One region of the Pseudarthrobacter sp. NPDC092439 genome, then DNA from elsewhere that is predicted to be linked to it. Evidence: riboswitches for the same ligand, from Rfam matches in the RefSeq annotation. Region 1 holds a riboswitch; each other region holds the start of a gene.

What was found. A riboswitch is a leader RNA that binds a small molecule or an ion and turns the genes downstream of it on or off. The one in region 1 is predicted to bind thiamine pyrophosphate.
Region 2: linked by a shared signal. The riboswitch ahead of ACIQCM_RS07885 (ECF transporter S component) and the one ahead of thiC (phosphomethylpyrimidine synthase ThiC) in region 1 are both predicted to bind thiamine pyrophosphate.
Region 3: linked by a shared signal. The riboswitch ahead of thiO (glycine oxidase ThiO) and the one ahead of thiC (phosphomethylpyrimidine synthase ThiC) in region 1 are both predicted to bind thiamine pyrophosphate.

Annotation. Positions count from the first base shown of each region.
Region 1 covers NZ_JBIVQB010000001.1:594,398-597,665, forward strand. Annotated here, with positions in the region: gene ACIQCM_RS02820 (VOC family protein) at 1-362, opposite strand, end outside; gene ACIQCM_RS02825 (amidohydrolase family protein) at 427-1,524, opposite strand; TPP riboswitch at 1,604-1,711, shown strand; gene thiC (phosphomethylpyrimidine synthase ThiC) at 1,706-3,268, shown strand, end outside.
Region 2 covers NZ_JBIVQB010000002.1:654,754-658,021, reverse strand. Annotated here, with positions in the region: gene ACIQCM_RS07900 (monovalent cation/H+ antiporter complex subunit F) at 1-212, shown strand, start outside; gene mnhG (monovalent cation/H(+) antiporter subunit G) at 202-621, shown strand; gene ACIQCM_RS07890 (DUF4235 domain-containing protein) at 657-920, opposite strand; TPP riboswitch at 1,055-1,194, shown strand; gene ACIQCM_RS07885 (ECF transporter S component) at 1,262-1,885, shown strand; gene ACIQCM_RS07880 (ABC transporter ATP-binding protein) at 1,885-3,268, shown strand, end outside.
Region 3 covers NZ_JBIVQB010000001.1:904,698-907,965, forward strand. Annotated here, with positions in the region: gene thiO (glycine oxidase ThiO) at 1-1,286, opposite strand, end outside; TPP riboswitch at 1,279-1,398, opposite strand; gene thiE (thiamine phosphate synthase) at 1,426-2,088, shown strand; gene ACIQCM_RS04205 (RNB domain-containing ribonuclease) at 2,134-3,268, shown strand, end outside.

The DNA of each region.
Region 1 (3,268 bases):
TTGAAGTAGAAGGCCTCGCTGACAAGGTGGTCGGCGCTGCCGGTGAAGAGCCGGGGGTTGAACCGGGCAGCCGTGGCGATCGTGGCGGCGAGCGCCTCCCTGGTTTCGAAAAGCAGAGCGGTGTGGAACAGGCCCGCCTCGCCCCTGCCGGGAAGGTGGAGCCCGGACGCCGGGGCCAGTTGGACCAGTGGCCTGCCCAGGCGGCCCAGGTAGACGCCGCCATCCTGTTCGGCCACGACTTCCAGGCCCAGCGCCTTCTGGTAGTAGTCCGTCATGAGCTTCATGTCGCCCACTTTGAGCATCACCGTGCCCATGCCGAGCCCGGCGGGAAGAAGGTCCTGGTTTACGGTTTCTGCGGTCATTGGAACACTCCGAACTCCTACGGCCTCCCGGGTGGCGGCCCTGTCCATTAAATGAGTTGAAGCTTCAATTTATTCCGCTGTCGTGGACGATCCGGCCGCCCAGTACCACCTGCTGCAGGTGGCGGATGGTTTCAGGCCGGCTCCGCGGATCCGCACTGCACACAACCACATCCGCCCGCGCGCCTTCGGAGATGGCCTGCGCTCCCAGCCACTGCCGCGCGGACCAGCATGCGGCATCCAGCGCTGCCGCTGCCGGCAGGCCCGCGGCGTGAAGCGCCAGGATCTCGTCCGCAATCCGCCCGTGCCGGATGACGCTTCCGGCGTCGGTGCCCGCGAAAACCCGCACGCCGGCGTCGAACGCTTCCGCCACGCGCTCCGCCCGGCGCTCCCAGAGCGCCAGCATATGGGCCGCGTAGCGCGGGAATTTCGGCTGCGCCTGCGCGGCAATGTCCGGAAAAGTGGCGATATTGATCAGGGTGGGCACGATCGGCACGCGCTGCTCGGCGAAGCGGGACAGGTGCCGCGGAAGGAGCCCCGTGGCGTGTTCAATGCAGTCGATGCCGCCGTCCAGCATCTGGTCCAGCGTGTCCTCGGCGAAGCAATGGGCGGTGACACGGGCGCCTTCGTCATGTGCCGCCTGGATGGCATCGCGGACGACGGCGGCAGGAAAGGACGGAGCCAGGTCGCCGGCGCCGCGGTCAATCCAGTCGCCAACGAGCTTCACCCACCCGTCGCCGTCGCGCGCCTGCTTCCGGACCGCTTCGACAAGGCCTTCCGGTTCAACTTCCCGGGCAAACCCGCGGAGGTAGCGCCGGGTGCGGGCCACGTGACGCCCGGCGCGGATCAGTACCGGAAACTCCTTGCCGCCCTGCATCCAGCGCGTGTCAGCCGGGGAACCCGCGTCCCGGACCAGCAGCGTGCCGGCGGCGAGGTCCGCCCGGGCCTGGGCTGCGGCGGTGTCCGCATCCACGGGACCGCCGGGCCCAAGGCCGATATGGCAGTGCGCGTCGACGAAACCCGGCAGCACCCAGCCGGGCAGGACGTGGTCAGGCCGCGCGGAGGGCCGCTGGAAGGTCAGGCGGCCGTCCACGGACCACAGCCCGCGCACTTCCCGGTCCGGGCCCGTGAGCACCGGTCCGCTGAAATGGATAACCGCCGGCATGGAACTCCTCTCATCCTGCCCGGTCAGGCTAGCACCGCGAATGTGACGCCGCTCCCCGTGGGGCCTGTGGTAGCTTCGTTCCTGACCACACGGGTGCCCCTGCAGGGGCTGAGATCGGGCTGACGCAGCCTGCGACCGTCGAACCTGTCCGGGTAATGCCGGCGAAGGAAGTGAGTATTCCTTGAATACACCAGAAACACAGCTGAACCCTGCCCTCGATGCGTCTGGCCGGGATCCTGCCACCCAGTCCCTGAAGTCCCACTCGCTCGCCTTCGTGGAAGACAGGGGGTCGGGCCTTCGGGTACCAGTCACCGAGATTACCCTGTCGGACTCCCCCGGCGGCGAGCCAAACGCTCCGTTCCGCGCCTACCGGACGGCCGGGCCGGGCAGCGACCCGGTCCGAGGCCTGCGGCCCTTCCGCACCGAGTGGATTGAGGCGCGCGGGGACACTGAAGCGTACAGCGGCCGGGAGCGGAACCTGCTCGACGACGGCCGGTCGGCTGTCCGCCGCGGCGCAGCCTCTGCGGAATGGAAGGGCGCACGGCCAGTGCCCCGCCGCGCCGTCGAAGGCAAGACAGTCACCCAGATGCACTACGCCAGGCAGGGCATCATCACGCCCGAGATGCGCTTCGTGGCGCTGCGGGAAAACTGCGACGTGGAACTGGTCCGCAGCGAGGTTGCCGCGGGCCGGGCCATTATCCCCAACAACATCAACCACCCGGAATCGGAACCGATGATCATCGGCAAGGCATTCCTGGTGAAGATCAACGCCAACATCGGCAACTCCGCGGTCACCAGCTCCATCGCGGAGGAAGTGGACAAACTCCAGTGGGCCACCCAATGGGGTGCGGATACAGTGATGGACCTCTCCACCGGCGATGATATCCACACCACGCGCGAGTGGATCATCCGCAACTCCCCCGTGCCGATTGGCACCGTGCCCATCTATCAGGCGCTGGAGAAGGTCAACGGCGAAGCCAACAAGCTGACCTGGGAGATCTTCCGCGACACCGTCATTGAGCAGTGCGAGCAGGGCGTGGACTACATGACGGTGCACGCCGGCGTGCTCCTGCGCTATGTTCCGCTCACTGCCAACCGGGTCACCGGCATCGTGTCCCGCGGCGGCTCCATCATGGCGGGCTGGTGCCTGGCGCACCACCAGGAAAATTTCCTGTACACGCACTTCGACGAACTCTGCGAAATCTTCGCCAAGTACGACGTCGCGTTCTCGCTCGGCGACGGGCTGCGGCCGGGCGCCACGGCGGACGCCAATGACGCCGCCCAGTTCGCCGAGCTGGACACCCTGGCCGAGCTCACCCGGCGTGCCTGGGAGTACGACGTGCAGGTCATGGTGGAAGGCCCCGGCCATGTCCCGTTCCACCTGGTCCGGGAGAACGTGGAGCGGCAGCAGGAGCTGTGCAAGGGCGCCCCGTTCTACACCCTGGGACCGCTGGTGACCGACGTTGCCCCCGGCTACGACCACATCACTTCGGCCATCGGAGCCACCGAGATCGCCCGCTACGGCACCGCGATGCTCTGCTATGTGACGCCCAAGGAGCATCTTGGCCTGCCCAACAAGGACGACGTCAAGACCGGTGTGATCACCTATAAGATCGCAGCGCACGCAGCGGACCTCGCCAAGGGCCACCCCGGTGCGCACGAACGCGATGACGCGCTGTCCAAGGCGCGCTTCGAATTCCGCTGGCGGGACCAGTTTGCGCTGTCCCTGGACCCAGTAACGGCC
Region 2 (3,268 bases), on a different contig from region 1:
GGATCGCCCGGGGACCGTCGCTCCTGGACAGGGTGCTGGCCACCGACGTGCTGCTGGCCATCCTGGGGGCGGCGCTGTGCATCGACATGGCCGTAAACCGCCACCTGAACAACCTGATGCTGGTGGTAGCCATCTCGATCATCGGCTTCGTCGGTTCAGTGACGGTGGCCCGGTTCGTTGCGGACAGAAGGGAACAGCCGCATGAATCCTGAACTGCTCACGGGCTACCGGGCGGTGGGCGAGACTGTCCCCGGCGTTGATGCCTGGGTGGACACCGTGTCTGCGGTGTTCATGGTGGTCGGCGCTGCCCTGTCGCTGGGCGCCGCCATAGGCCTGCTGCGCTTTCCGGACCTGCTGAGCCGGATGCACGCCGCCACGAAGCCGCAGGTGCTGGGACTGTTCCTGCTGCTGGCGGCGATCGGACTGCAGCTGCGCACCTGGTGGGTGTGGCCCGTGCTGCTGGTGGCTTGGATCTTCCAGTTACTGACGGTGCCGGTCTCCGCGCACATGGTGGGCCGGGCCGGCTATCGCACCAAGCACCTGCACCGGGAGCTGCTGACCTCGGACGAGCTCGAAGCCGTGGTCCAAAAAGCCGCCGGCAACCCGCCTCCCGAGGAATGAGTGAGGCGGGTTGCCGGCGGCAGATTGAAGCGGGGCTAAACGATGTCCTGGCTCTTGGCGAAGCGGGTGATGGCGCGCTGGGTGCCGCGGTTCGCCAGGACCTGGATGACGGTGCTCACCGATGCTGAGATCAGGGCAAACGTCAGGGCCGAGTGCAGGCTGGTGGGCACATCCTCGTCCTTGCCGGTGGGAGGCTTCCGGCCTGTGGTCTTCTCCCAGACGGTGTTGACCATCTTGGTGCCGACGAAGCCTGCCACCAGCGAGATGCCGGTGCCGAGCAGCTTAATGAAAAGGTTCATTCCTTGTACTCCTTGCGGGCAGAAAACGGACTGACCCCAGCCTAACGGCCCGGCGCCGTAATTTTCCCCGCCGCCATTGGCCGCTGCGGTGTAAACTGGACCACGCCCTCAGGGGCATACCACTCAACGCAACATTCAAACGACAGGGGAGCGCCGCCGTCGGGCATTGCCGGCTCAGCCGGGAACCCGTGTGGGCGCTGAGAGTGCGGAGATCCGCAGACCCTCGAACCTGATCCGGTTAGTACCGGCGCAAGGGAGTCGAGTTCTCGAAGTGGCCGGCAACACCGTTCAACGCGGTTGCCGTGACCACTTTCCCCTCCTGCTACCCAGGAGGATTCACCATGGCAACTGAAGCAATCAAGAAGACCCCCGGCAAGTCCTGGCGCGTCGTGGACATCGTGGTGGCGGCGCTGATCGCCATCGCCGGCGGGGTGATTTTCTGGGCGTGGTCCCAGGGCGCCCTGGCGGTGTCCGGTCCGATGAACGCCGTCTACCCGCCCCTGACCGGCCTGATCGCCGGCGGCTGGATGATTCCGGCTGTCCTGGGGATGCTCATCATCCGCAAGCCCGGCGCGGCACTCTTCTGCGAGACGGTTGCAGCCACCGGCGAACTGCTGATGGGTTCGCAGTACGGCACGTCGGTGCTGTTCTCCGGATTCGTCCAGGGCCTCGGCGCGGAGATCATCTTCGCGGTTTTCGTCTACAGGAAGTTCAACCTGCCCGTGGCCCTGCTCGCGGGCGCCGCGGCAGGCCTGTTCTGCGGCCTGAACGACTCGTTCTCCCCGTGGGGCTGGAACATCGCCTACTCCGCCGGTGACAAGTTCGCCTACATCCTGTTCACCAGCATCTCCGGTGCGATCATCGCCGGCGCCCTGTCCTGGATCGCCACCCGCGGCCTCGCCCGGACCGGCGTGCTGAGCCCGTTCGCCTCCCGCAAGGCGGCCACGGAGCCCGTCTTCTCCTGATGCCAAGACCTTCCGGCAGCGCATCCGCCGTCCGCCCCGCCGCGGTTGCCGCCCGCGGCTGGGGCTGGCGGCACCCCGGACGCGCCAAGCCAGCCGTCCGGGGCCTTGACCTGGACATCGCGCCGGGGGAGCGGGTGCTCCTGCTGGGCCCGTCGGGTGCCGGCAAGTCGACGCTGCTCCACGCCCTCGCCGGGGTGCTGGGGGACGCGGACGACGACGGCGAGGCAGGCGACGCTGACGAGTCCGGTTCGCTTCTGGTTGACGGGGCTTCCCCCCGGGGCCGGCCCGGCCGCGCGGGGCTGATGCAGCAGGACCCCGAAACGCAGGTGGTTCTGTCACGGCTGGGTGACGACGCCGCCTTCGGTGCCGAGAACCTCGCGGTTCCCCGCGACGCAATTTGGGCGCGCGTGCATGAGGCGCTTGCCGACGTCGGACTTTCCCACCTGCCGCTGCACCACCCCACGTCCGCGCTGTCCGGTGGGCAAAAACAGCGGCTGGCGCTGGCGGGCATCCTGGCGATGCGCCCGGGGCTGATCCTGCTGGACGAACCAACCGCCAACCTGGACCCGGCCGGCGTGCTGGAAGTCCGGGACGCCGTGGGCCGCTGCATGGACAAGACCGGCGCCACGCTGGTGGTGGTGGAACACCGCGTGTCCGTGTGGAAGGACCTGGTGGACCGGATCGTGGTCCTGCAGCCGGGATCCGGCGCCGGGCCCGCCGTATTGCTGGACGGACCTCCGGACCGGGTGCTGCGCGAGGCCAGGACCATGCTCATGGCGGCCGGTGTGTGGGTGCCGGGATACGTTCCGGAGACGCGCCAACGGGCGGCCATGCCTCCTCCGGGTTCCGGCGGGCTCCTGCTCGCCGCCGAGGGGCTGGGAGTTTCGCGGGAACGGACGGGCCGGAAGGGTCTCAGGAAGATCCCGCCGGTACCGGTGCAGCGTGACATCTCGGCGCAGGTGCGCGCTGGCCAGGCGCTGGCCGTCACGGGGCCCAACGGGGCGGGCAAATCCACCTTTGCGCTGACCCTCGCCGGGCTCCTGGCGCCGGTGCAAGGGAAGGTTTCGGCCACCGTAGACCTGAGCCGCGGGGCGGGAATCGATCCGTACCAATGGAAGGCGGAGCAGCTGATCGAGCGGATCGGCACCGTCTTCCAGGAGCCCGAGCACCAGTTCGTCACCGGGAATGTCCGGGACGAGCTGCTCTTCGGTCCCCGGCACCTGGGCCACGGCGGGGAACGCGTTGACGAGCTGCTTGAGCGGCTGCGGCTCACCGGCCTGGTGGACGCAAACCCGTACACGCTGTCCGGCGGGGAGAAACGGCGGCTCTCCGTGGCCACCGTGCTGGCCGCCAGCCCGCAGGTGCTGGTCCTGGATGAACCCA
Region 3 (3,268 bases), 310 kb from region 1:
TGGCGTGATGCGGCTGCGGAAAACCGGGCAGGGTCGAACGGCGCCCAGCGGGGGTCACGGGTGCCGTCCAGCAGGGCGCGGCAGACGGCCGCGGCCGCCGGCGCCAGCAGGACGCCGTGGCGGAAGAAGCCAGTGGCGACGACGAGCCCGGGGACGTATCCTCCGGCGGCGTCGGGCAGCGGTACGCGGCCCAGCAGGGGCGCATTGTCCGGGGTTCCGGGGCGGGCCCGGGCGGTGCACTCGAGCAGTTCCAGTTCGGCGACGGCGGGGACCAGAGTCTGCGCGTCCCGAAGGAGCTGGTGAACCCCGCCGGCGGAGACGGCACCGTGCGCCGCTCCGGCCTCCGGACGGGCCGCCCCGCCCAGGGCGTCTTCGCGCTGGGTGGCGCCGATGACCACGGTTCCGTCCTGCCGCGGCACCAGGTAGACCGGCACGCCATGAACCAGGCCCCGTACCGTCGCCGTCACCAACGGCCGGAGTTGCGTTGGCACGGCGAGCCGCAGGATGTCGCCGTGCACCGGGCGCAGCGGCAGCGCCAGGCCCTCGGGCAACCCGCCCAGCGCTCCGGCGTGCAGACCGTTGGCGACCACGGTCTCCCGCGCAAGAACCTTTCCGCCGCCTTCCAGCAGGACTCCGGCCACGACGTCGTCCGCCCACGCCAGTCCCGCTGCCCTGGCCATTACCGCGTAACCGTGGACGGCGCCGGCAACCCTGGTGCCTGCCCCTCCCTCTCCGTCCGCGTGCCGGGAGAGCGCCAGCCGGAGGCAGGCCACCAGCTGCCGCGGATCCACCTGGTGGTCGGCGGGGGTGTCCAGGGCGCAGGCGATCGATGGGCTCAGGAGCGGTTCGCGGCGGCGTGCCTCCCGGACCGTGAGTGGCTCCACGTCGAGGCCGTTGGCCTTCTGCACGGCCCGAAGGTCAAGCAGCGCCTGCCTGTCCGCAGCGTCCGCGCCGACGGCGAGCGTCGGCGTCTCGAGGTATCCGGGGTCCGCGCCCGCGGCGGTTTTGAGGGCGGCCGCGAAACCGGGCCACCGGGAGGAGGATTCCAGCATCAGCTCCAGGAGGGCTTCCTCCTGGTAGTGAAGTTCGCTGACGGGGGCGAGCATTCCGGCCGCCGCCCAGCTGGCGCCGGTTCCGGGGGCATCATCCACCAGCACCACGGATCGGCCGGAGCGGCGGGCCTCCCACGCGATGCTGTGGCCTATCACCCCGCCTCCGACGACTGCCACGTCGGCACGCATTACGCCGTCGTCGGCCGCGCCGGATCCGCTGGTGGGGTTGCCCATATGGTTCCTTCCCTACGCCGGTATTAGCCGGATCAGGTCAAGCGGTCGGCTCTGACGCCCTCTCAGCCCGGCGCTTTTGTGACAGCTGCCGCAGGCTCCCGCAGTACGAGGCCAGTTTAGAGGAACTAGGCTTGCAGCCATGAATGTGTCCCCCGCTGCCGCCCTGGCGTCCGCGCGCCTGTACCTTTGCACCGATGCCCGCCGCGGCCACGGCGATTTTGCCCGGTTTGTCGATGCCGCGTTCACCGGCGGCGTGGACATCATCCAGCTCCGGGACAAGGCCCTGGAGGCCGCGGAGGAGTTGGAGCTGCTCGAGGTGCTGCGCGAGGCTGCCGTCCGGCACGGCCGGCTGTGGGCCGTCAACGACCGGGCGGACATCGCGTCCCTTTCCGGGGCGCCCGTTTTCCACATCGGGCAGAAGGACCTTCCCCTCAAGGCAGCGCGCAGCCTCCTGGACGGCGCCGCGATCGGGCTTTCCACGCATTCGCCGGACCAGGTTGACGCGGCGGTGGCCGCGGCGCCGGGGCCGGCGGGCCTGGACTACTTCTGCGTGGGTCCACTGTGGGCCACGCCCACCAAGCCGGGGCGCGCCGCCGTCGGACTGGATCTGGTCAGGCACGCCGCATCCGTGGCGCCGGCCGGCCTGCCCTGGTTTGCCATCGGCGGAATCGACCACGGCAACGTGGACCGGGTGGCCGCTGCGGGTGCCCGCCGGATCGTGGTGGTCCGCGCCATCACGGAGGCGCCGGACCCGGCCGAAGCCGCTGCGTCGCTGCTCGCCGCCCTCGACGCCGCGGGTTAGCCCGGCTGTTCCTCGTTCCGGGGGTTTCGGGCTAGGCTGATTTTCGTGTCGCATCATCGGTTGGCTCCCAATGTCCACGAGCACAGGAACGCGCTCGAGGAGGCGTTGAGCGCGCTGCGTACCGAGCTGGAATTGCCTGCCGGATTCCCTCAGGAGGTCCTGGCGGATGCCGAAGCGGCCGTGGCCTCGCTGGACATGCCGGACTATGACCTGACGGACGTCGGATTCATCACCATCGACCCGGAATCCTCCACGGACCTGGACCAGGCCCTCTTCATTGAACCCGACGGCGGCGGCTACAGGGTGCTGTATGCCATCGCCGACGTGCCCGCTTTCGTCCGGCCGGGAGGCCCGCTGGACGCCGAAACGCGGCGCCGCGGACAGACCTTTTACGCGCCGGACGGCCGGATTCCGCTGCACCCGCAGGTCATCAGCGAAGGCGCCGGCAGCCTGCTCCCGGACCAGGACTGCCCGGCGTTTGTCTGGGACTTCCGGCTCAACAGCGCCGCGGAAGTCACTGCCGTCAACGTGCGGCGGGCACGCATCCGCAGCCGCGACAAGCTCAGCTACAAGGGCGCCCAAAAGGAGCTCGACGCGGGCACGGCGCCGCCGGTTCTCCAGCTGCTCAAAGAGGTAGGCCTCAAGCGCGTGGCGCTGGAGCGTGAGCGCGGGGGCGCCAGCCTGAACATGCCGGACCAGGAAATCGTCCAGCTTCCCGACGGCGGCTACCGGATTGCCGCCGCACCGCAGCTTCCCGTGGAGGACTGGAACGCACAGATTTCCCTCATGACCGGCATGGCCGCGGCCCGGCTCATGCTGGACGGTAAGGTGGGGATCCTGCGCACCATGCCTGCGCCGGACAGCCGCTCCCTGGACCACTTCCGGCTCCAGACCGAAGTCCTGGGCAAGCCCTGGAACGGGAAGATCAGCTACGGCGAATACCTCCGCACCCTGGACCCCACGGAGCCGCGCCAACTGGCCATTCTGCATTCGGCCGGGATGCTGTTCCGCGGCGCCGCCTACACCGCTTTCGACGGCACTGTCCCTGCGGATGCGATCCAGTCGGCCATTGGTGCGTCCTACGCGCACACCACCGCTCCGCTGCGCCGCCTTGTGGACCGTTTTGTCCTGGTGATCTGTGAAGCGCTGTGCAGCGGCGGCGGCGTGCCGGTCTGGGCCC